Linked DNA regions of Methylosinus trichosporium OB3b. The protein of the gene in region 1 interacts with the protein of each later gene in a pairwise test. Links are inferred from orthologs where the notes say so. Each region holds a gene or a part of one and is shown in the gene's direction. Other genes may lie near its edges.

What was found.
Region 2: the proteins of CQW49_RS01385 (region 1) and CQW49_RS03120 interact in binary tests that used the Escherichia coli proteins (3 or more experiments, as listed by UniProt). The link is inferred for Methylosinus trichosporium OB3b from one-to-one orthologs.

What each region holds. Positions count from the first base shown.
Region 1 is NZ_CP023737.1:277,534-289,018, reverse strand. The notes cover bases 5,802-8,690. They hold CQW49_RS01385 (HesB/IscA family protein), read left to right. Parts: upstream 5,802-7,006; coding sequence 7,007-7,375; downstream 7,376-8,690. Other genes in these bases: purN (phosphoribosylglycinamide formyltransferase), read left to right, coding at 8,617-8,690; purM (phosphoribosylformylglycinamidine cyclo-ligase), read left to right, coding at 7,562-8,620; CQW49_RS01390 (VOC family protein), read left to right, coding at 6,539-6,964; CQW49_RS01395 (iron-sulfur cluster assembly protein), read left to right, coding at 6,120-6,524; CQW49_RS01400 (cysteine desulfurase), read left to right, coding at 5,802-6,104. Also shown: CQW49_RS01420 (cysteine desulfurase family protein), read left to right, coding at 1-1,114; Fe-S cluster assembly protein SufB, read left to right, coding at 1,184-2,653; Fe-S cluster assembly ATPase SufC, read left to right, coding at 2,794-3,543; Fe-S cluster assembly protein SufD, read left to right, coding at 3,553-4,857; more of CQW49_RS01400, read left to right, coding at 4,854-5,801; more of purN, read left to right, coding at 8,691-9,264; CQW49_RS01370 (glutathione S-transferase family protein), read left to right, coding at 9,655-10,362; ndk (nucleoside-diphosphate kinase), read right to left, coding at 10,370-10,792; tpiA (triose-phosphate isomerase), read left to right, coding at 11,019-11,485. UniProt on the Escherichia coli protein: Is able to transfer iron-sulfur clusters to apo-ferredoxin. Multiple cycles of [2Fe2S] cluster formation and transfer are observed, suggesting that IscA acts catalytically.
Region 2 is NZ_CP023737.1:652,518-664,022, reverse strand. The notes cover bases 1,420-4,328. They hold CQW49_RS03120 (2Fe-2S iron-sulfur cluster-binding protein), read left to right. Parts: upstream 1,420-2,633; coding sequence 2,634-3,023; downstream 3,024-4,328. Other genes in these bases: CQW49_RS03115 (NAD(P)/FAD-dependent oxidoreductase), read left to right, coding at 3,340-4,328; CQW49_RS03125 (ABC-type transport auxiliary lipoprotein family protein), read left to right, coding at 1,759-2,334; CQW49_RS03130 (class I SAM-dependent methyltransferase), read left to right, coding at 1,420-1,585. In the rest of the region: CQW49_RS03135 (AraC family transcriptional regulator), read right to left, coding at 1-739; more of CQW49_RS03130, read left to right, coding at 827-1,419; more of CQW49_RS03115, read left to right, coding at 4,329-4,374; CQW49_RS03110 (O-methyltransferase), read left to right, coding at 4,409-5,089; CQW49_RS03105 (hypothetical protein), read right to left, coding at 5,207-5,590; CQW49_RS25000 (DUF2946 family protein), read right to left, coding at 5,762-6,205; CQW49_RS03095 (sensor histidine kinase), read left to right, coding at 6,329-7,027; CQW49_RS03090 (glycoside hydrolase family 2 protein), read right to left, coding at 7,031-9,448; CQW49_RS03085 (DUF1839 family protein), read right to left, coding at 9,610-10,620; CQW49_RS03080 (amino acid--[acyl-carrier-protein] ligase), read right to left, coding at 10,580-11,491; CQW49_RS03075 (acyl-CoA dehydrogenase family protein), read right to left, coding at 11,495-11,505. UniProt on the Escherichia coli protein: Ferredoxin are iron-sulfur proteins that transfer electrons in a wide variety of metabolic reactions. Although the function of this ferredoxin is unknown it is probable that it has a role as a cellular electron transfer protein.

The sequences.
Region 1 (11,485 bases):
ACGGCCGCAAGCGCGCACGGCCATGCTCGCGGCGATGGAGGCGGTCGGCAATCCCTCTTCCGTCCATGCCGAAGGCCGCGCCGCGCGATCGGCGGTCGAGACGGCGCGAGCTCAGATCGCCGCCGGGATCGGGACATCCGCGAAAAATCTCGTCTTCACCTCTGGCGCGACCGAGGCCGCCAATCTGATTTTGACGCCTTTCTTACAACGCAGCCGCGACGACGCCCCTCTCGATCTCCTGCTGGCGGGCGCTGGCGAGCACGCCGCCGTGCTGCAGGGACACCGCTTTCAGCGAGACAAAGTGGAAAGTGTTCCGCTGACCCCGGACGGAACGCTCTCGCTCGAGGCGCTGTCGGGTTTGCTGCAATGCAACAAAAACCGCCGCATCCTTCTCGCCCTGCAGGCGGCCAATAATGAGACCGGAGCCGTGCAGCCGACGCGGGCCGCGGCCGAGCTGGTCCATGCCGCGGGCGGGCTCATGATCTGCGACGCGACCCAGGCGGTCGGACGGATCGAGACGACATTCGCCGCGACCGGGGCCGATGCATTGTTCTTTTCCTCACATAAGCTCGGGGGGCCGGCGGGCGCCGGCGCCCTGGCGTTCTCCGACGAGTCTCTCCATATCAAGGAGGCGCTGCTCCGCGGCGGAGGACAGGAGGGCGGCCGCCGCGCCGGCACCGAAAACCTCCCCGCGATCCTCGGTTTCGCGGCCGCTTTCGCAGTCGCGAGAGAGACCATGGCCGGGGAAGCCGAAAGGCTCGGGCGGCTGCGCGGGCTGCTGGAGGAAAAAGTTAAGGAAAGCTGGCCTGAATCGGTGTTTTTGAGCGCCGCCGCTCCGCGTCTGCCCAACACTTCCGCCTTCCAGACGACGGGCGGAAAAGCGCATACGCTGCTGATGGCGCTCGACATGGAGGGCATCGCCCTCTCCACCGGCTCCGCCTGCTCCTCGGGCAAGGTGCGGCGCTCCCATGTGCTCGCCGCCATGGGGCTCGAGGAAACGGAAGCGGTGCGGGCGAGTCTCGGTTGGTCAACGACGCAGGAGCATGTAGAATTGTTTGGTATCGCTTTTGCACGGGTGGCGAAGAGGATCAGGGCGCGGCGGACGGCCGCCTGAACAGGCCGCCCCGGAAGGCCCGTAATTCGGCCGACGGGCCTTGAACCCGTCGAGACGAGGAGAGGACAAATGGCGGCTCGCCAGGAGACGGTGGCGCGCGTCGAGGAAATCGACGTCGACGCGTATAAATACGGCTTCACGACCGATATCGAATCGGAAAAGGCTCCGAAGGGCCTCAGCGAGGACATCGTCCGCTTCATTTCGGCGAAGAAGAACGAGCCCGAATGGCTGACCGAATGGCGCCTCGAGGCCTATCGCCGCTGGCTGACGATGGAGGAGCCCAAATGGGCTCGCGTCGACTATCCGGCGATCGACTATCAGGACCTCTATTATTATTCCGCGCCGAAATCGACGCCCGGCCCGAAATCGCTGGACGAGGTCGATCCGGAGCTGCTGCGCACCTATGAGAAGCTCGGCATTCCGCTGCGCGAGCAGGAAGCGCTCGCCGGCGTCGAGCAGCGCAAGATCGCGGTCGACGCGGTGTTCGACTCGGTCTCGGTGGCGACGACGTTCCGCGAGGAGCTGTCGAAGGCCGGCGTGATCTTCTGCCCGATCTCGGAAGCGGTGCGCGAGCATCCCGAGCTCGTGCGCAAATATCTCGGCTCGGTCGTACCGGTGACCGATAATTTCTACGCGACGCTGAACTCGGCCGTGTTCTCGGACGGGTCCTTCGTCTACATCCCGCCGGGCGTGCGCTGCCCGATGGAGCTCTCGACCTATTTCCGCATCAACGAAAAGAATACGGGACAGTTCGAGCGCACGCTGATCATCGCCGACGCCGGCTCCTACGTCAGCTATCTCGAAGGCTGCACGGCCCCCAAGCGCGACGAGAACCAGCTGCATGCCGCAGTGGTCGAGCTCGTCGCGCTCGACGACGCGGAGATCAAATATTCGACGGTGCAGAACTGGTATCCCGGCGACAGCGAGGGCAAGGGCGGCATCTATAATTTCGTGACGAAGCGCGGCGATTGCCGCGGCAAGAACTCGCACATCTCCTGGACGCAGGTGGAGACGGGCTCCGCGGTGACGTGGAAATATCCGTCCTGCATCCTGCGCGGCGACAATTCGCAAGGCGAGTTCTATTCGATCGCGGTGTCGAACGGCTATCAGCAGGTCGACAGCGGCACGAAGATGATCCACCTCGGCAAGAACACGAAGAGCCGCATCATCTCCAAGGGCATTTCCGCCGGCAATTCGCAGAACACCTATCGCGGTCAGGTGTCGGCGCATCGCAAGGCGGAAGGCGCGCGCAATTTCACCAACTGCGACAGCCTGCTCATCGGCGACAAATGCGGCGCGCACACCGTGCCCTATCTCGAGTCGAAGAACGCGTCCGCCGTGTTCGAGCATGAGGCGACGACGTCGAAGATCTCCGAGGATCAGCTGTTCTACTGCATGCAGCGCGGCCTCTCGGAAGAGGAAGCGACGGCGCTGATCGTCAATGGTTTCGTGCGCGACGTGCTGCAGAAGCTGCCCATGGAATTCGCAGTGGAAGCGCAGAAGCTGATCGCAGTGAGCCTCGAAGGCAGCGTCGGCTGACATATCGATAAGCAAAGAGGCGCTCGGCGTTTTCACAGCGCCTCTTTGCAAGGCAGCGAGCGGCGAAAGGCCCTCGAAAGACGCGGCCCCGAGATTGCAACGCGTCGCTCACGACAGCCAACAGCCAACAGGACGAGACCATGATCGAAATCAAGAATCTCCACGTCTCCATCGGAGAACGCAAAATCCTCGACGGGCTGAACCTCACGGTGAAGGACGGCGAGGTCGCCGCCATCATGGGTCCGAACGGCACCGGCAAATCGACGCTCTCCTATGTGATCTCGGGACGCGAAGGCTATGACGTGACCGAGGGCGAGGTGCTGCTCGACGGCGAGAATATTCTCGGTCTCGAGCCGCATGAGCGCGCCGCCAAGGGCGTGTTTCTCGCCTTCCAATATCCGGTCGAGATTCCGGGCGTCGCGACGATGACCTTCCTCAAGGCCGCGGTGAACGCGCAGCGCCGCTCGCGCGGCGAGGAGGAGCTGCAGACGCCGGACTTCATGAAGATGGTGCGCGAGGCGTCGAGCAAGCTCGGCATCAATATGGACATGCTGAAGCGTCCGCTCAACGTCGGCTTCTCCGGCGGCGAGAAGAAGCGCATGGACATTCTGCAGATGAGCCTGCTGGAGCCGAAGTTCGGCATTCTCGACGAGACCGACTCCGGCCTCGACATCGACGCGCTGCGCATCGTCTCCGAGGGCGTCAACGCCCTGCGTTCGCCGAGCCGCGGCTTCCTCGTCATCACCCACTATCAGCGCCTGCTCGACTACATCAAGCCGGACACTGTGCATGTGATGGCCAAGGGCAAAATTCAGAAGACCGGCGGGCCGGAGCTCGCGCTCGAGCTCGAGAAGAGCGGCTATCGCGATTATGTCGGCGAAGCGGCGTGAGGTGAGATCATGACCGTGCAGGCGATCGACAAGAAGAGCGAAGCCGAGACGGCGCTCGCTGGCGCCTTCGAGGCGATGAAGAGCAAGGGCGCCCCGGCGCTGCGCCAGGCCTCCTGGGAGTTCTTCGCGCGCAAAGGCCTGCCGACGCGACGCGTCGAGGCTTGGCATTACACCGATCTGCGCGCGGCGCTGCGCGCAGTGGCGCCGCTCGGCGCGCCGGAAACGGTCGCCGTTCCCGCGGCGGCGGAAGGGCGGGTGCGCCTCGTCGTCGCCGACGGCGCGTTCCGTCCCGATCTCTCCAATGTCGCCGCGCTGCCGGCCGGCGTCGAGTTCGTGTCGCTCGCCGATGCGCTGGCCAAGGACGACGCCGCGGTTCTCGCGGCGCTCGGCCTGCCCGAGAACGCCGGCGCCGACGCCATCGTCGCGCTCAACGCCGCGCTGATGCAGGACGGCGTGGTGCTGCGCATCGCGCCGGCGATCGAGGTGGCGAAGACGATCGAGATTCTGCTGCTCTCGTCCGGCGACACGGCGCGCTCCGCGTTCACGCGCTCTCTCGTCATCGTCGGCGACGGCGCCAAGGCCAAGATCATCGAGACCTCGCTCGCGCTCGCTCCCTCCGGCGCGCAGGAGAACCATGTGCTCGCCTTCTCGATCGGCGCCGGCGCCGAGGTCGAGCATATCTCCGACATCGGCCCGCAATCCGAAGCGGCGATCCGCCTGTTCAGCCTGATGGTGACCGCGCAGACCAAGGCCTCGTTCAAATCTCTCGGCTACATCGAAGGCGGCGGTCTCGTGCGGCGCCAGATCTTCGCGCGCCTCGCCGGCGAAGAAGCGAGCCTCTCGCTCGATGGCGTCGCTCTGCTCGGCGGCAAGGATCACGCGGACACGACGCTCGTCGTCGAGCATGCGGCGGCGCATTGCCAGAGCCGCGAGCGTTTCCGCAATGTGCTCGACGGACAGTCGACCGGCGTGTTCCAGGGCAAGGTCGTCGTGCGTCCCGGCGCGCAGAAGACCGATGGCTCGATGCAGTCGCGCGCGCTTCTCCTCAGCGAGAACGCGACGATGAACAACAAGCCGGAGCTCGAGATCTTCGCCGACGACGTCGTCTGCGGCCATGGCGCCACTTGTGGCCGGCTCAACGCCGACCAGCTGTTCTATCTCGAGGCGCGCGGCCTTCCCAAGCGCGAGGCCGAGGCGCTGCTGATCGAAGGCTTCGCCGGCGAGATCGTCGATGCGGTCTCCGAGGAGGCGACGCGCGAGGCCTATTTCGCGCGCATTCGCTCCTGGCTCGGCAGACGGGAGGCGGGCAAGTGAACCAGCCGCTCTTGAAGGAAGCGACCGCGGCCTATGATGTCGAGGCGATCCGTCGCGATTTTCCGATCCTCGCCGAAAAGCCCTACGGCAAGGACCTCGTCTATCTCGACAATGCGGCCTCGGCGCAGAAGCCGAAACAGGTGATCGAGCGCATCTCAAAGGTCTACGAGCACGAATACGCCAATGTGCATCGTGGCCTGCATTATCTCGCCAATGCGGCGACCGACGCCTATGAGGGCGCGCGCGAGACCCTGCGCCGCTTCCTCAACGCCGAGTCGCGCGAGGAGATCATCTTCACGCGCGGCGCGACGGAGGCGATCAATCTCGTCGCCTCGTCCTTTGGCCTCGCCCATATCGGCGAGGGCGACGAGATCATCCTCTCGATCATGGAGCATCACTCCAACATCGTGCCCTGGCATTTCCTGCGCGAGCGCAAGGGCGCGGTGCTGAAATGGATCGACACCGACGATGACGGCGTGTTCTCGCTCGAGGATTTCGAGAAGCTGATCACGCCGAAGACCAAGATCGTCGCGCTCACGCATATGTCCAATGTGCTGGCGGCGCCGACGCCGATCGCCGATGTCGTGCGCATCGCCCACGCCCATGGCGTGCCGGTGCTGGTCGACGGCTCGCAAGGCGCCGTGCATCTCGACGTCGACGTGCGCGCGCTGGACGTCGATTTCTACATCGTCACCGGCCACAAGCTCTATGGACCGACCGGCATCGGCGCGGTCTATGGCAAAAAGCAATGGCTGGAGAGTCTGCCGCCCTTCGCCGGCGGCGGCGAGATGATCGAGACGGTGACTCGCGATTACGTCACCTATAACACCCCGCCGCATCGCTTCGAGGCGGGCACGCCGCCGATCGTTCAGGCGGCCGGCCTCGGCGCGGCGCTCGACTATATGCAGAAGATCGGCCGCGCGGCGATCCGCGCCCATGAGGCCGATGTGACCGCCTATGCGCATGAACGCCTCGCCGATGTGCCGGGGCTGCGCATCTTCGGCCACGCCAAGGACAAGGGTCCGATCGTCGCATTCGACATGCCGGAGGCGCACGCCCACGACATTGCGACCATCATCGACCGCTCCGGCGTCGCAGTGCGCGCCGGAACCCATTGCGCCATGCCGCTGCTGCAGCGTTTCAACGTCACCTCCACCTGCCGCGCTTCGTTCGCCATGTATAATACGCGCGGCGAGGTGGACCGCTTGGCGGAAGCGCTGCTGAAAGCGAAGGCGCTGTTTTCCTAAGAAGGAGCGACGAGCGTGACCAAGACGGATGACGCGGTGGAGCCGCAGGAAGTCGTCGGCGATACCGGCCCCTCGGCGGAAGCCCTCCTGCCCCATGGCCGCACCAAGGAGCAGGTCGAGCAGCTGACGCAAAACATCATTGCTGCGCTGAAGACCGTGCAGGACCCGGAAATTCCGGCGGATATTTTCGAGCTGGGGCTGATCTACCAGATCGACATCTCGCCGGAAGAGGTGGTCCATATCGAGATGACGCTGACGGCGCCGGGCTGTCCGGTCGCCGGCCAGATCGTCGAACAGGTGCAGAGCGCGGTGAGCCTCGTGCCGGGCGTGCTGGCGGTGGTGGTGAAGCTCGTCTTCGAGCCGCCGTGGGATCAGAGCCGCATGTCGGACGAAGCGCGCGTGACGCTCGACATGTTTTGACGCCGGAGGAGCCGATGCCCGCTCCGAGCCCGAGAATCGACGGCTGTCTCGAGACGGCGATCTATGTCGACGATCTGGCGCGAGCGGCCGGTTTCTACGAGAAGACACTCGGCCTCTCGCCGATGTATTCCGACGAGAGGCTCGTCGCCTTCGATTGTGGCCCGCGCAGCGTGCTATTGCTGTTCCTGCGCGGCGCGACCCTGGAGACGGTGAGATTGCCGGGCGGCGAGATTCCTCCGCACGACGGTTGCGGCAAGCTGCATTTCGCGCTCGCAGCACCGGACGAGGACATCGAGCCCTGGGAACGGCGGCTGCAGGCGGAGGGGGTTGCGATCGAGGCTCGGATGCAATGGCCGCGCGGTGGGCGCAGCCTCTATTTTCGCGATCCCGACGGCAATCTCGTCGAGATCGCCTCGCCGGGCCTCTGGGCGAATTATTGAGCGCGCGACGCGCTGCGGACGAAGGACTCAAGGAGAGGAACGATGACGGTCATGACCCTCAGCGACGCCGCCGCCGAACGCGTGCGCGGCCTGCTCGCCGGGCACGAGAACCCCAGCGCCGGGCTGCGCATCTCGCTCGAAAAGAGCGGCTGCGCCGGAATGGCCTATAAGATGGAGCTGGCCGCGCCCGCGCCCGGCGACGAGGTGATCGAGGAGAAGGGCGCGCGCGTCATCGTCGACGGCGCCGCGGTGCTCTATCTGCTCGGAACGCGCATGGACGTCGAGACGTCGATGTTCTCGTCGAGCTTCGTGTTCCAGAATCCCAATCAGACCTCGGCCTGCGGCTGCGGCGAGAGCGTGGAGCTGCATCCGGCCGAGGGCGGCGAGACCGAGAAGCACGCGCACAGCTGACAGCTGCCATTGCGAGGAGCGCAGCGACGAAGAATCCTTCAGTCGTGGGGCGGCTCCTGGATGGCTTCGCTTCGCTCGCAATGACGCCCTCCCAATGGGAGGGCGTCGAGCCTTTCCCGCGAAACCGATTGCGCCGGCGCCCGTTAGGCGTTAGGCCGCTGGCTCGAAATCATCGCGGGACCGGGAATGGCGGAAAAGGGCCTCACTTATGCGCAGGCGGGCGTCGATATCGACGCCGGCAATCGTCTCGTGGACCTCATTCGTCCCGCCGTCCGTTCCACGCGCCGGCCGGGGGCCGATGGCGAGATCGGCGGCTTCGGCGGCGTCTTCGACCTCAAAGCCGCTGGCTTTTCCGATCCGGTGCTGGTCGCCGCCAATGACGGCGTCGGCACCAAGATCAAGATCGCGATCGACTCCGGCCTTCACGACACGATCGGGATCGATCTCGTCGCCATGTGCGTCAACGATCTCGTGGTGCAGGGCGCAGAGCCGCTCTTCTTTCTCGATTACTACGCGACCGGCAAGCTCACGCCAGAAGCTGCGGCCGCGGTCGTCTCAGGCATTGCCGCGGGATGCGTGGAGGCCGGCTGCGCGCTGCTCGGCGGCGAGACGGCGGAGATGCCGGGCCTCTATGCGAATAACGATTATGATCTCGCCGGTTTCGCCGTCGGCGCGGCGGAACGTTCCCGCCTGCTGCCGCGCAGCGTGAAGGCGGGCGATATTTTGCTCGGCCTGCTCTCTTCCGGCGCCCATTCCAACGGCTTCTCGCTGATTCGCCGCATCGTCGCGCTCTCGGGCCTCACTTTCGATGCGCTCGCGCCCTTCGCGCCCGGCGAGAGCCTCGCTCGCGCTCTGCTCACGCCGACGCGCATCTATGTGAAGCCCCTGCTCGCGGCGCTGAAGGCCAGCGAGGCGATTCTGGCGCTGGCGCATATCACCGGCGGCGGCTTTCCCGACAATCTGCCGCGCGTGCTGCCCAAGGGCCTCGGCGCGGCGCTCGATTTGTCGGCCTTCCCGGTCCCGCCCGTCTTCTCCTGGCTCGCCGCGCAGGGAAACGTCGCTCAGGCGGAGATGCTGCGCACCTTCAACTGCGGCGTCGGCATGGTGGTCGTCGCCGCGCGCGCCGGCGCCGATGACGCGATCGCCGCGCTGCGCGCAGCGGGCGAGGCGCCGGTCGTGATCGGCGAGATCGTCGAGACGGGCGACGGCCCCCGCGTCGAGATGCGCGGGGCGCTCGCCCTATGAGGCGGCGCACGGCGATTCTGATCTCGGGCCGCGGCTCCAATATGGACGCGCTGATCGCCGCCGCCAGCACGCCCGAGTTTCCCGCCGAGATCGCGCTCGTCGCGTCCAACCGGCCGGAGGCCGCCGGCCTCGCGCGCGCCAAGTCGCTGGGAATCGCCGTCGCCGCGGTGGACCACAAGATCTATGCGGGACGCGAGGAGTTCGAGCGCTCGCTGCAGATCGTGCTCGCCGCTCATCGCATCGAGCTCCTGTGCCTCGCCGGCTTCATGCGGCTGTTGACGCCCTGGTTCGTCGAGCAATGGCGCGGGCGCATGCTCAATATCCACCCTGCCCTGCTGCCATCGTATCGCGGCCTGCACACGCATCGCCGCGCGCTGGCGGACGGGGTGAAGATCCATGGCTGCACCGTGCATTTCGTCGTGCCCGAGATGGACGAAGGGCCGATCGTCGCCCAGGCCGCCGTTCCGGTGCTCGACAGGGACACAGAGGAAACGCTCGCCGCCCGCGTTCTGGAGCAGGAGCATCTCATCTATCCGCGCGCGCTGCGGCTCGTCGCTGCGGGCGCGCTCAGGGTCGAGGGCAATCGTGTGCTGGGGGCGGCTTCGGGCGCGGCTGCGGCGCTCGCCGTCCCCGCCTGCGACTGAGCGACCGAGCAGACGTTCGACCGGAATCCGTGAGCGAACGGATAAGCGGCCCCGCTGCGGCATGGGCTGCGCGCGACAAAGGCGAGGAAATAGACGCCGAGAGCCAGAGCCTTGGCGAGGTCGAGCGCTCCGTCGGACGGCGCCGCCAGCAATAGCGCTGCGAGCGCCGCAAGGCCGATCCAGCGCCAGGCTCTGTTTCCGCTGATCGACATCGATCCTCGTCTCGGGTCGCGAGCCGCCAGCATAGAGCATCGCTTCGGCCAATTCGAGCTGTTCGAAGCCGCCGCGGACTGTTCTAAATTCTCCCGGCGCGCGCGCCGAGCGGGGACTTGCAGTTCCGTTTTTTTTGTTCTGGTATCGATGGAAGCTCGCCGTCGAGGACGATTTTCCATGATCACGCTTTATTCATTCGGCCCGTTCTTCGGTCTTCCCGACGCGAGCCCGTTCGTGCTCAAGGCCATGACCCTGCTCGAAATCGCAGGGCTCCGCTATGTCGAGGATCATAGCGGCTATATGCGCGCTCCCAAGGGGAAGCTTCCCTATATCGACGACGAGGGGGCCATCATCGCCGATTCGACCTTCATTCGCTTCCACATCGAGCGAAAATACAGCTTCGATTTCGACGAAGGTCTGTCGTCCGAGCAGCGCTCGACGGGCTGGGCGGTCGAGAAGATGCTGGAGGACCATTATTATTGGGCGCTGGCCCACATGCGCTGGATCGACGACGCCAATTTCGCCAGGAGCGCGGCGCTGTTCTTCGCCACAGTTCCCGCGCCGTTCCGACCTCTGGTGAGGTCGCTCGTCCGCCGAAAGATCGGCGCCAGCATGAAGGCCCATGGAATGGGCCGGCACTCGGCTGACGAGATCGCCGAGCTCGCCCGGCGTGATATGGACGCGCTCGCCACCCTGCTCGGCGACAAGCGCTTTCTTTTCGGCGACAAGCCCAGCGGCGCGGATGCGACGGCCTTCGCCTTCGTCGCGGAGAGCCTGTCTCCGGACCTCGATTCGCCGCTGCGCGCGGCGGCTCTCGCGAACGCCAATCTCGTCGCCTATCGCGACCGTATGCTCTCGGCCTATTTCCCGAAATTTTTGGCGTAAGCGCCGATCAGCCGACGATCTCGTTGCCGGAGAAGAACTGCGGGATCTCGATCGCCGCGGTCTCCGGCGCGTCGGAGCCATGCACCGAATTCTCGCCGATCGACACGGCGAATTCCTTGCGGATCGTACCCGGATCGGCGCTCGCCGGATTGGTCGCGCCCATGACGGTGCGATATTTCAAGATCGCGCCTTCGCCCTCGAGAACCTGCACGACCACCGGACCGGAGGTGATGCTCTCGATCAGCTCGCCGAAGAAGGGCCGCTCCTTATGGACGCCATAGAAGGTCTCGGCCTGCTCGCGCGTCATGCGGATGCGCTTCTGCGCGACGATGCGCAGACCCGCGTCCTCGATGAGCGCGTTGATCTTGCCGGTCAGGTTCCGCTTGGTGGCGTCCGGCTTGATGATGGAGAATGTGCGTTCGATCGCCATGAGCGCGTCGTCTCGTCGGTTCGAGGTCGAAATGGAAGAAGCGCGGCGCTTATAGCGAGCGGCCGGGGACGCGGCAACCCGCCCTCTCGCGAATTGTCTGCGCGGCGCGGCCCGCGCCTGCCGATCGCGCGCGCGGAACCTTCCCCCGCCCGCGCGAATTGCGGAAGCGCAAGGCCGCTGATATGGCCTCGCTCTCGCGTCCATTTCTTTAAAGGAAAGGCTCGTCATGACCTCTGGTCCGCGTCCGCTCGTCGCTGGAAACTGGAAAATGCACGGGCTCACGGCGTCGCTCGCGGAGATCGAGGCGATCGGAGCCGGCTATGCCGCCCTCGGCGCAAGCGTGGAGCTAGTCGTGTGCCCGCCAGCGACGCTGCTGGCCGCCGCCGCCGCGATCGCCGCGCGCTTCAACCTCGGGATCGGCGGACAGGATTGCGATGCGCAGGCGTCGGGCGCGCATACCGGCGATCTCTCCGCTGAAATGCTGGCCGACGCCGGCGCTTCTTACGTGATCGTCGGCCATAGCGAGCGGCGCGCCGAACATGGCGAGAGCGACGCGCTGGTGCGCGCCAAAGCGAGCGCTGCGCTACGCGCCGGCCTGACGCCGATCGTCTGTGTCGGCGAGACGCGCGCCGAACGCGACGCGGGCCGCGCCATCGAGATCGTCGAGCGGCAGCTCGCCGGTTCGCTCCCGGC
Region 2 (11,505 bases), 380 kb from region 1 along the record:
CGAAGGCGCTGAGCGAGGAATAGCCGACGTCGGCTGCGACGTCCGTAACCCGCCCTCCTTTCGATAAGGCCGCCATCGCCGCCAGAATTCGCGCACGCCCGAGCCAAGCCTGCCAGCTCGAGCCGGTCTCATGGGCGAACAGTCTGCGGAAGGTTCTTTCGGACAGCGCGGCCGCGGCGATGGCTCCGGTCTGCGTAGCGGCGGCAAGATCGCCGAAAGCGTAGTCGATCGCGCGCCGGATAGCCGGGTGGGTCGCTCCGGGAAGAACGAACGGCTGCTCGCTTTCTGGCTGTTCGCAGCAAAGCAGCGCCAGTGATCGCAGGAAGTGTTGCGCGAACGGGTCCGTATCGCCGGCGCCGAGCCTCCACCGCGTCGCGAAAAATATCATTTCCCGCATCAATGGCGTGGCGGCGAAGATCTTCAGGCGTGAGGGCTCTTTGTCGGCGGCGTTCGGCGAGAAATACAAGGACACCGCGTCGGCGTCGGTGACGAGGGTCCGATGGTGGGTCCCCGAGGGTATCCAGGCGGCTGTCGTTCTCGAAAGAACAAAGCGGTTCTCCTCCGTCTCGATGCGAGTGGGGCCGTCGACAGCGTAGATCAGCTGATGGTAGGCATGCGCGTGCCAATCGTACAAGACGTTCCGCGCGGGATCGCAGAAGGCGAAGCCGATTCCCGTGGGACGATCGAGTCCATAGGCGGTGAGAATGCGACGGGTCTCTTCGCCGTCGAGCGTTCGCATGGCCGTTGTCCGCTGATTTATGACCGAACGACGTTAGCCGGTCGTCGGGCATGTGGCTATCGTCTCGTCATCAAGGGAGAGGGCGAGATGAACGAGGACACGCACGAACGCCGGATAGTCGACCAGTTTACCCGTTGGGCTGAGCGCTTTGCGCAGCTTCCGATCCACGCCGAAGCCGGCGCGATGGCGCGCACGATCCACGCCTGCGCTCTGCGCCCCGGCGTCGAGGCGCTCGACGTCGCCTGTGGTCCCGGCATATTGGCTTGCGCCATCGCGCATCAAGCGCTCCACGTCACGGGCGTCGACATCACGCCTGCGATGATCACGCAGGCGCAGGCGAGACAGCGGGCTGAAGGGCTGACGAATCTGGCTTGGCGCATCGGCGATGCTGTCGCATTGCCATTCGAGGACGATGTCTTCGATCTGGTGACGACGCGCTACAGCCTTCATCACATGAAAGATCCGGTCTCTGTCCTCGGGGAAATGAAGAGGGTCTGCCGACCGGCCGGACGCATCGTCGTCATCGATGCGACGCCCTCACCCGCGACTCGGGTCGCGTATGACGAGATGGAACGGCTGCGCGATCCTTCCCACACGTGCGCGCTCGACTTAGAGCAGATTCGCGAGATCGGCAGGGACTTCGGGTTGAAGGAGGTGGTGATAGACGGGTACCGGCTCGAGGCGCAGCTCGACGCGCTTGCCGACGCGTCGAACCTGCCGGCGCTCACAGCCATGTTCGACAGCGATATAGACGCAGGGCGCGATCGTATCGGCATAGGCGCTTGGCGCAGCTCGACCGGAATCCGGTTTTACTTTCCAATATCGATCGTGGCTTGGGAGATATGAGACCGAAGGCCCCATCCAGTGCGATTCGATCGACGAACGCCGATCGAAGAAAGCGCGAGCTTTCATGGCGGCGTCTTCGCTTTGCTCTGCGCCTCCGTTCGAGTAATCTCCGATTCATCCGACAGTTCGCGGAGGGCGCAGTATCGCGCCGGTTTGGAAAAAAGGGTGAATTCATGACGCCGTCGAAAGCGGCGCCCGCAGTTCTGCTCGCGCTCGCCGTCGCGGCCTGCTCCGGGGCGCCGCAGCGCGAGAGCTTCGATCTGTCGAGCGCGCTCGGCGAGGGAGTCGCGGCGCGGCCGCTGCGCCGCACGCTGGCGGTCGCCGAGCCGCATGCGATCCAGCCCGTCGATTCCGATCGCATCGTCATCCGCACCGGGCCGAACGGGCTCGCCCATCTCGCCGAGGCGCAATGGGTCGACCGCCTGCCGCGGCTGGTGCAGGCGCGGCTCATCGCCGCCTTCGACCGCGGCCGCAAGACCGGCTTCGTCGTGCGCCCGGGGCAGGCGGCCGAGCGCATCCTCTCGACCGACATCCGCCGATTCGAGATCGATGTGTCGAGCGGCGAGGCGGTGGTCGAGATCGCCGCCGAAATTCTGGACCTGCGCGGCGCCGCGACGGGGCCGGGCCGCATTTTTTCGGCGGAGGCGCCGGCCGAGCATTCCACCGGCCCGGCGGCGGTTCATGCGCTCGACGAGGCGTTGACCTCGGTGCTGCGGCAGATCGTGCGCTGGACCGCGGCGCAGGTCTGACGCTCGCAATCGGGTGAAGGATTACCGTCCCGTCACCCTCGTCCTGAGGAGCCCGCGAAGAGGGCGTCTCGAAGGACGGCAACGGGAGAAACCTTTGATTGCGCCCCGCGGCCGTCCTTCGAGACGCCGCCTGCGGCGGCTCCTCAGGACGAGGGTCGGGTTTTTTTGCTTCATCCGATTGCTCCGCCGCGCCTGAGGAAACACTGGCGCGCTCGCTGCGCCGATGCTAGGTGAACGGCCGATGCGAAGAGCGGCGATCGGTCGAAGCATCGACCGCGTCAAGCGAGAGACCAGAGATCATGGTGAAGACCTGCCTCGATGAGCAAGTGACCCGCTATGGCGCCGAGCCGGGCGGCGGAGCCCCGACCAAGGCGAAGATCACCTTCATCGATTCGCATGGTCAGGCCCGCACCGTCGAGGGCGAGACCGGCTCCACGGTGATGGAGACCGCGCGCCGCAACGACATTCCCGAGCTGCCCGCCGAATGCGGCGGCGCCTGCGCCTGCGCGACCTGCCATGTCTATGTCGACGAGGCCTGGACCGAGAAGACCGGCAAGCCCTCGCAGATGGAGGAGGACATGCTGGACTTCGCCTTCGAGGTGAAGCCCAATTCGCGCCTCAGCTGCCAGATCACCGTGCGCCCGGAGCTCGACGGGCTGGTCGTGACGACGCCCGGCCAGCAGGGGTGACGGTCGCGGCGCCTTCGCGCCGCCGCTTCATTGCCGTCGACCAACGCCGCGCATCGCCGCGGCGTTTTGTTTTTTGGGAGAGTGGCGGCGCCGAGAGCCACGTTCGAGCGCAGCGCGTCCACCAGCGAGACGCGCAGGCAAGACGGTTGCATGACGCCGCGGATGCTATAGACCATGTCGGCGAACCGATCGCCGGCTTCGGCCGAGCGCGCTACCGCCGGGAGCGGCCCTCTGGCCGCAGCCGGCCGACTGTGCCGAGGCGCTCGCGCCGGCGCCGGCTTTCCGCAGACCATCAAAGAGCGGCGAAGGACAAGCAATGACCGAAATTATCGAAACCGACGCGCTGATCGTCGGGGCCGGCCCGGCCGGTCTGTTCGCGGTTTTCGAATTGGGCCTCCTGGACATCAGGGCGCATGTCATCGACATTCTGCCGCGCGCCGGCGGCCAGTGCTCCGAGCTCTATCCGGAAAAGCCGATCTACGACATTCCCGGCCATCCGCTCGTCACCGGCCAGGGATTGACCGATAATCTGCTCGAGCAGATCAAGCCCTTCAGCCCGACCTTCCATTTCAACGAGATGGTCGAGACCTTGACGCCCGTCGGCACGCCCGAGGCCCCGGCCTTCGAGGTGACGACCGACGCGGGGACGAAATTCAAGGCCAAGGTCGTGTTCGTCGCAGCCGGCGGCGGCTCGTTCCAGCCCAAGAAGCCGCCGATCGCCGGCATCGAGGCCTATGAGAACAAATCCGTCTTCTATGCGGTGCGCCGCATGGAGGATTTCCGCGACAAGGATGTCGTCATCGTCGGCGGCGGCGATTCGGCGCTCGACTGGACGCTGAATCTGCAGCCGATCGCCAAGAGCCTGACGCTGGTGCATCGCCGCGACCAGTTCCGCGCTGCGCCGCATTCGGTCAATGCGCTGCAGGAGCTGATCGCCGCCGAGAAGGTGATTTTCCGCCTCGGCCAGATCGCCGGCGTCGAGGGCGCCGATGGGGAGCTCTCCTCGGTCACCATTCGCGGCAATGACAATGTCGACATGGTGCTGTCGGCGCACCGGATGATGCCCTTCTTCGGGCTCACCATGAAGCTCGGCCCGGTCGCCGATTGGGGTCTCAATCTCCACGAAAATCTCGTGCCGGTCGGGACGGAGACGTTCGAGACCAATCATCCGGGCATTTTCGCCATCGGCGACATCAACACCTATCCGGGCAAGCTGAAGCTCATTCTCTGCGGCTTCCATGAGGCGGCGCTCGCCGCGCAGAAGGCGCATCGCTACATCTATCCTGACAAGAAGCTGCTGTTCCAATATACGACGTCGTCGAGCAATCTGCAGAAGAAGCTCGGCGTCTGATCCGAGCTTGGGTCGAGCGGGGGAGCGAAGCGCCATGTCTTCCGATAGCGGATCTTCCGAAAGCTGGAGCGCGGTCGACGCCTATATCGCCGAGCGTCTCGTCAAAGCCGATGCGGCGCTCGAAGGGGCGCTGGCCGCCAATGCAGCGGCGGGCCTGCCGGCGATCGACGTCTCGGCGGCGCAAGGCAAGCTGCTGCATCTCCTCGCCCGCTCGATCGGCGCGCGGAAGATCCTCGAGGTCGGCGCGCTCGGCGGCTACAGCACGATCTTTCTCGCCCGCGCCCTCGCCGAAGGCGGGCGCGTGGTGACGCTGGAGCTCGAGCAGCGCAACGCCGATGTCGCCGCCGCCAATCTCGAGCGGGCGGGCGTGCGCGACCGCGTCGAGATTCGCGTCGGCCCGGCGCTCGATGCGCTGCCCAAGCTGGAGAGCGAGGGGGCGGGGCCGTTCGACCTCGCCTTCATCGACGCCGACAAGCCCAACAACGCGAATTATTTCCGCTGGGCGTTGAAGCTCTCGCGGCCAGGAAGCCTCATCATCGTCGACAATGTCGTGCGCGAGGGGACGGTGCTCGACGCTCAGGGCGACGCGATGGCGCAGGGCGCGCGGGCCTTGTTCGACGCCATGTCGGCCGAGCCGCGCGTCACCGCGACCGCGATCCAGACCGTCGGCTCCAAGGGCTGGGACGGTTTCGCCATCGCTCTGGTCAACAGCTGAAAAGAAGCGAGGCCGAGGCTCGCGGTCCACGGCGCTGTCTCTGGACCGGGAGCCTTCAGGCTCGCTCTTCTTCGTGAGGACGCGCGAACCCTCGAAAGGCTCGCGCCATCGCTCGTGTCAGGCGTCCTCGAGCGCGCGCTCGCGCGCGGCGGCGCCCTTGTGGATCGGCTCGCCATCGGCGCCGAAGAAGAAGGCGTCGATCTGCCGGCCGCGGTCGTCATAGCGCCAGGCGATTCGGGCGACGCGGAGCCCCTTGCGCAGCGTCGGCTTGCCGTCGGCGCCGAAATACGCCTCCTCGACCTTGTTGCCGCGCTCGTCATAGCGGCGCGCCACGCGCGCGGCGCCGATGCTCTTGCGCTTCACCGGCCGTCCATCGGCGCCGAAATAGGTCTCCAGCACCTCGACCGGGCGACTCGAAGCGGAGGATGAGTCCTGTGCGGTCGCTGCTCGCGCGGCGCCGCGGGCGGAGCGTCGCCCTTTGGCGGAAATTTGCGAATTCATGTTGTCACTGCCTTTCGGCGAACTCTCGACGCCGATCTACGGTCTCGCGCTCTCTATGCGCAGGTCACGCCGTCAGATCGAGCACAGTTGAAGAGTTCTCATATGGGGGATTGCGCCTTCTGCCCGAACGACGGGGGAAGAAGGCGCGCTGGGCGCAGCCTTCGGCCGCAATCAGGCGACGCGCGACGGCGGCGCCCGAGCCCCCAGGGGCAGAACCTCCCGTCGAGGGAGGAGAATCGTCTCGCGCGGCGGCGACAGCAGGCTGGCGTATTGCGCGGCCGGAGCTTGATAGGCGGGGCCGGCTGCGACCACCCCTCCGTCCAGGCCCGAGCAATGCTGCAGGCAGCAGGCGTCCATGCCATGCGAGGCGGGACGCGGCGCTTGCGATCGATTGTCGACGCTCGCGCGCGCCGTCAGACAGACGGCGCCGCCGAGAGCGCCTTGGCCGGCTCTGGCGCCGATCGAGAGACCGAGGGCGATGCCCTGCAGCACGAACAAATAGGCGACGAGCAGCGTCGCCGCCGTCTGTCCATACTGCCTGGATTTGTCGCTCTGCTGGGTCACGGTCCGACCAAGATAGGCGGCGGCGCGCCAGCGGTCAATGGACCCTCGCACGGCATGGACCCTCGCACGGCGCGCGAGCGGAGATCGGACGGATTGACATCGCTCCACTGTGCTTTACTTGTTCTAAAGCAGGCCGGTTCGATAGGCGATTTCGCCGCGGAGGACATCCGGCAGATGAAGGACACAGTCGGCGCCACAATGGCCGGCGACATGGCCGGGAACAGCGAGGCGAAGATCGCCGAGCTGGAGGCGCGCCTCGCCGAGGCCGAGGAAGAGCTGCGGCTGGAGCGCGAACGCTATCACGAGCTGCGCCATCGGATCCGCAACGACCTGCAGGGACTCGCCACTCTGATCTCCGCGCAGTCCCGGCGGCTCGACCAGCCGGAAGGCTGCGCCGGCTGCGCCATGCGGCTGCGCAGCGCGGCGGCGCTGCACAATGCGCTCGACGAGGACGGAGCCTCTGACATCCGCATGGACGATTATCTCTGGGCGTTGTCGGAGGCGCGGCGCAAGGCGTTCGACGACCGCATCGTCGGCGATCTGGCCGCCGACGAGGACATTCATCTCGATTATCGCCGCGCCCAATGCGTCGGCCTCGTTTACGTGGAGGCCGTCACCAATGCGATGAAGCACGCCTTCCCCGGCGGCGTCGAGGGGCAGATTTCCGCGCAATTGCGTCGCTTCGGCGATGATGGCCTCGAGCTGACCGTGGTCGATTCGGGCGTCGGCTTCGATCCGACGCGCTGCCAGCGCGGCCACGGCATAGAGCTGATGCGCGGCATCGCCCGCCAGCTGCGCGGGGAGCTGGAGCTGCGTCGCTTGGAGGCGGGCACGCTGGTGCGTCTCGCCTTTCCCGCCGCCGCGGCGGCGTGACGCTCAGCCGAAGCCGACCGTTTCTCCGTTCAACGCCGAGACAGAGCCCTTCGGCCGCCGCGCGTCGGCGCGGCGCGGGAGCAGCCGAATGCGGCGTGTCGCGCCGGGCGCGAGATGCAGCCAATTTTCCGTCGGGCGGAAATCCTCCGCCGCGATCTTCAGCGATTGCGCCGCGGCCTCGGTCGACAGCGCCAAGTCATAGCCGTTCTCGTCCGCGACGAGCTCGGCGCGCAGGCCGAGCGTCGCTTTCGCCGCGCTGCGGCCGAGCGGAAATTGAAAGGCGTCGATCGTCTCGCCGCTCGCATCCGCGACGAAGCAGGCGTGAATGACGTCATGCGACGGCGGACCGAAGCCATAGGCCAGCGTCGTGTCGAAGAAGCCGCCCCAGAACTCCACATCCCGCAGCGTGACGACGCTGTGCGGCTCGACCGCGACCGGTTTCGTCGCCTGCATCACCTTCACTCTGCCGTCGCGATAGCAGGAGAGCGTCACGGCGCCGGCGAAGCGCCGCGGCGTGTCGTTGCGCAGATGCGCGACGAGGCCATTGACGCCTTCGTCGGTGAGGATGAGCGACAGCGGCCGAAAGGCGCGCTTCAATGCGTGATAGGCCGATTTCGGCTCGCCATGCGCGTCGATGACGCCCCAGCCCGGCGACGGCCACAAATCCTTCAAGAACCACACGAGCGCGCCATGCGTCGTCGAGCCGGCGCGCCGCCATTCGCCGATCGCCGCCTCCATCGCCTCGGCCACGGCGGCGCGAGCGATGTCGAGATAGAGCGCGGGATCATTCGCGCGCAGCGCGTCCGGATCGCAATCGTAGAGCCTGCGCATGTAATGCTCGGTCACCTCGCCGAAGGTCTGCAGCGCGCCCATGTCGCGCGGAATGCGCGTCGAATAGAGCGGCGAGGAGAGCGGCTCCGCGCCGAAGTCGCGCGCCAGCGACGCATCTTCGGGCACGCAGGAAAACCCCAGGCATTCGGAGGCGAAGCGTACATCGGCGCGGCGCGCGTCGGTCAAAGCGCGGCGATAGGCGCCGACGCCGTAATAATGCGCGACGCCGCTGTCCGAATGAAAGGGCAGGGCGCCGCCGCAAGGCGAGTTCTCGACATAGGCGACATCCGGGCGCAGCTCGCGCGCGAGGCGCGGCAGCAGCTCGTCGAAGAGCGGCGAGCGCCATTTCGCTTCCGCGAGGCCGAGCATCGACGCCTGCTGGTAGACCTCGCTGCCGCCGCAGAGAATAGCGAGCGCCGGCGACGACTGCGCACGAGTGAGGAATTGCGTCGCCTCGCGCTCGACGCTGGCGCGAAAGGCGTCGTCTTGAATCGGATAATCGAAATTGGCGAAGGCGAAATCCTGCCAGACCATGATCCCCAATTCGTCGCAGAGATCGTAGAAGTCATCGCTTTCATAGAGAGTGACGCCGGGCACGCGCACCATGTTCATGCCGGCGTCGCGCATGGCGACGAGCAGAGGCGCGCAGTCCTCGCGCCGGCCGGTCAGCGACGCGGCGTCCGCCGCGGTCCAGCAGGCGCCGCGACAGAAGATCGGCAGATCATTGACGAAGACCGCGAAGTCACGCCCGTCGGCGCCGCGATCGACGCGAATGTCGCGAAAGCCGACGCGGCCGAGATCGAGGCGACGATCGCCGATGCGCGCCTCGACCGCGTGAAGATGCGGAACGCCATGCGTATGCGGAGTCCAAAGGGGCGCCTCCGGTAGGCGCAGCGTCGCTTCGAGACGCCGATCCGACGCGCGCACGAAGTCCGCTTCGCCGCCGGCGCAGGCGAGCCGCGCGGCGCCTCGAGGCGGCTGCCCGAAATCGAGCGCGACGCGTAAGGTCGGAACGCCGTCCTCGATCGAGGCGCGCATTCGCGTGTCTGTTGGACGGAGCGGATCGGGCGCGATCAGCTCGACGCCGCGCCACGGTCCAACCGGCGGCGTCGGTGGCGCGAAGCCGGGCAGGCGGCCCAGCGCGGTGGTGCGAATGGCGCGCAGGCCGGCCGGGACGATCATGCGCGGACGCCAGCGCGCGCGCCCGCTTCTCGTCGCGATCTCGCGCTCGACCGAGCGGAAAGCGATGTGCAGCGCATAGCGCCCGGGAGACGCGACCGCGATCTCATGCATGTGAAACATATTGTCGGAGCGCAGGACGAGCGCGCCGTTCAGAAAGACATCGGCGATGCTGGCGAGTCCGTGCAGATGCAGCTCCGTCGGCGCGTCGATGGTGAAGCTCGTCGCATACCAGGCGTCGAGCTTATCGAGCGCGGGCAGAGTCTCGAGCGTTGCGCCGGCCTCCAGCAGCGCCTGCGCCAGCGTGCCGGGAACGCGCGCCGGGCGCCAGAGGGCGTCGGGCGGAATGGCGGCGGGATCGGTCCAGGCGCCGCTCTCATCGATGGCGAAGGACCAGCCGTCCTCGAGCATGAGTCGACATTCTCCATCGAGCATGAGCCGAGCGTCTCGCGTCATTGAAGTCATATGGGGGTGCGCGTCATTGCGAGCGAGGCGAAGCATCCAGCAACCGCGAGCGGAGACCGGATTGCTTCGTCGCTTCGTTCCTCGCAATGACGGCCGACGGCGCGGTTCTAGCGCGCGAGCCGTTTCGCAAGGCCGTCGATCAGCGCGTCATAGACGCGCGCCAGCTCGTCGAGCGCCGGTCCCGCCTCCAGAACGCGCTTGCGTGAGGATGCGCGCGCCGCCTGGAACTGCAACGCCTTCGCGCCCGACGACAGACGTTTGCAGGCGTCGCTCTCGGCTTTCAACGAGCCATTGGGGCGCAGCCAATCGAGATGACTGCCGAGCAGCTCGAAATTGGCGCCGATCTGACGGAAGCTGTTGAAGGCGAGGCTGTGGAAGAAGCAGGGCGGCCGCGCCAGCAGCGTCTCCCACAGAGCTGGAAGCTCGGCGCTGAAGGCGCGCAGCGGATTCTTCGCCGGCCTTCGTGCGAAGTGCTCGACGAGCAGCTCCTCCGCCATGCGCCGCAGATCATGGCGCGCCTCGGCGCGATCGAAGCGCACGAATTCGGCATAGGGAAACAGCTCCGCCGCTTCGCGCTTCGCGCCGGCCAGCCCGAAGATCGCGTCGAAGTCCTCGCCGTCCAGCGAGAAGAAGCCGTCATTGTGGAAATAATCGAGACGGCGCGCGCGCAGATCGATGGCGTCGATCCCGATCGTCGTCTTCGAGTGATCGATGCGATAGGTCACGCCGCGCGTGTCGGGCAGATGATGTCCATCGACCTCGACGAGCACGACGCGGCCGCGCGCGACCTGGCGCTCGATCTGCGCGTCCAGTCGATCATAGAGCGACAGCTCCTCGAGCCGCACGCCATAGAGCTGCTCGAGATCGGCGATGCGCGGCTTGAAGAAGGTGAACTGGTCGCCTTCGAAATCCTGCGCGACCGTGAAGCCGAGCATGGCGTGCGGATCGAGCCCGCGCGACGCGAGCAGCTCGATCCACAGATCGACATAGCAATTGGTCTGCGGCCAATCGCGTTCTGGATGATGCAGCGCATGAGATTCATACGCCATCTGCGGAGCGAGCGCGCTCGCTTCGTCGTCAGAGAGTGAGCGCAGCGCGCACTGATTTCGGCCAGCCATCGATATCCAATCCGTGATGCTTGAACAAAGCGAGGGTGAGACGCTCCATGCCGAAGCCGACGCAGGCGGTGTGCGCGGTTTCTCCGGACGCCGTCACGATTCCCCACAGGGAGCCGAAGTGGTCCTGATGGTAGTTGAAGCTCTGACAGGCGGTCGGCTTCTCGACGCTCTCGATCGGCACCAGCAGCTCGAATTTGAGCGCCTGATCGCGCTGGCTCGACGCCATCATCTTGCCGGCGCGGCCGAAGAACGGATCATTGGCGACGTCGATATGATGCGGCAGCTCCAGCCGCTCGGCGAAGTCGCGCGCGCGCTCCAGCCAGCGCTCGCGGAATGAGGCGGCCTGGTCGGGCGTTCCGATGCGCACGAACTCGCGCATGCGGAACATCTGCATGCGCGCGGGGTCCTTGGACGGCTCGTGACGGAAGCAATAGGACTGCACGTCGAACAGCGCGCCATCGGATGCGAGCGGCCCACGGCGCGCGACAATCGGATAGAGCGGATAGCAGGCGGCCGGCGTGAGCACGATGTCGGTCGCGGCCTGGGCCTTGGTCCAGGCGCTGCCGCTGTGGATGGCGTCGAGCAGGGCCATATGGTCCTTCTCATTGCCGTCGAAGCTGTGCACCGTGCCCGCGAGCTGCGGAAAATTCTTCATATAGCCGCTCTTCTCGAAGAGCGCGCGATTCATGCCGGGCGGAAAGCGGATCACCTCGGCCTTGTCGCCTCCGCCGAGATGCGAGATCAGCCGATCCAATCCGTCGATGATCGCCTCGAAGGCGGCGCCGCGTCCATAAAGTCCGTCGACGCCCGTCTCATGCAGGACGCCCTTGGCGAACATGCGATCGAGAAAGCTGTCACAAGCCTCGCACATGGGTCATCCTCCGA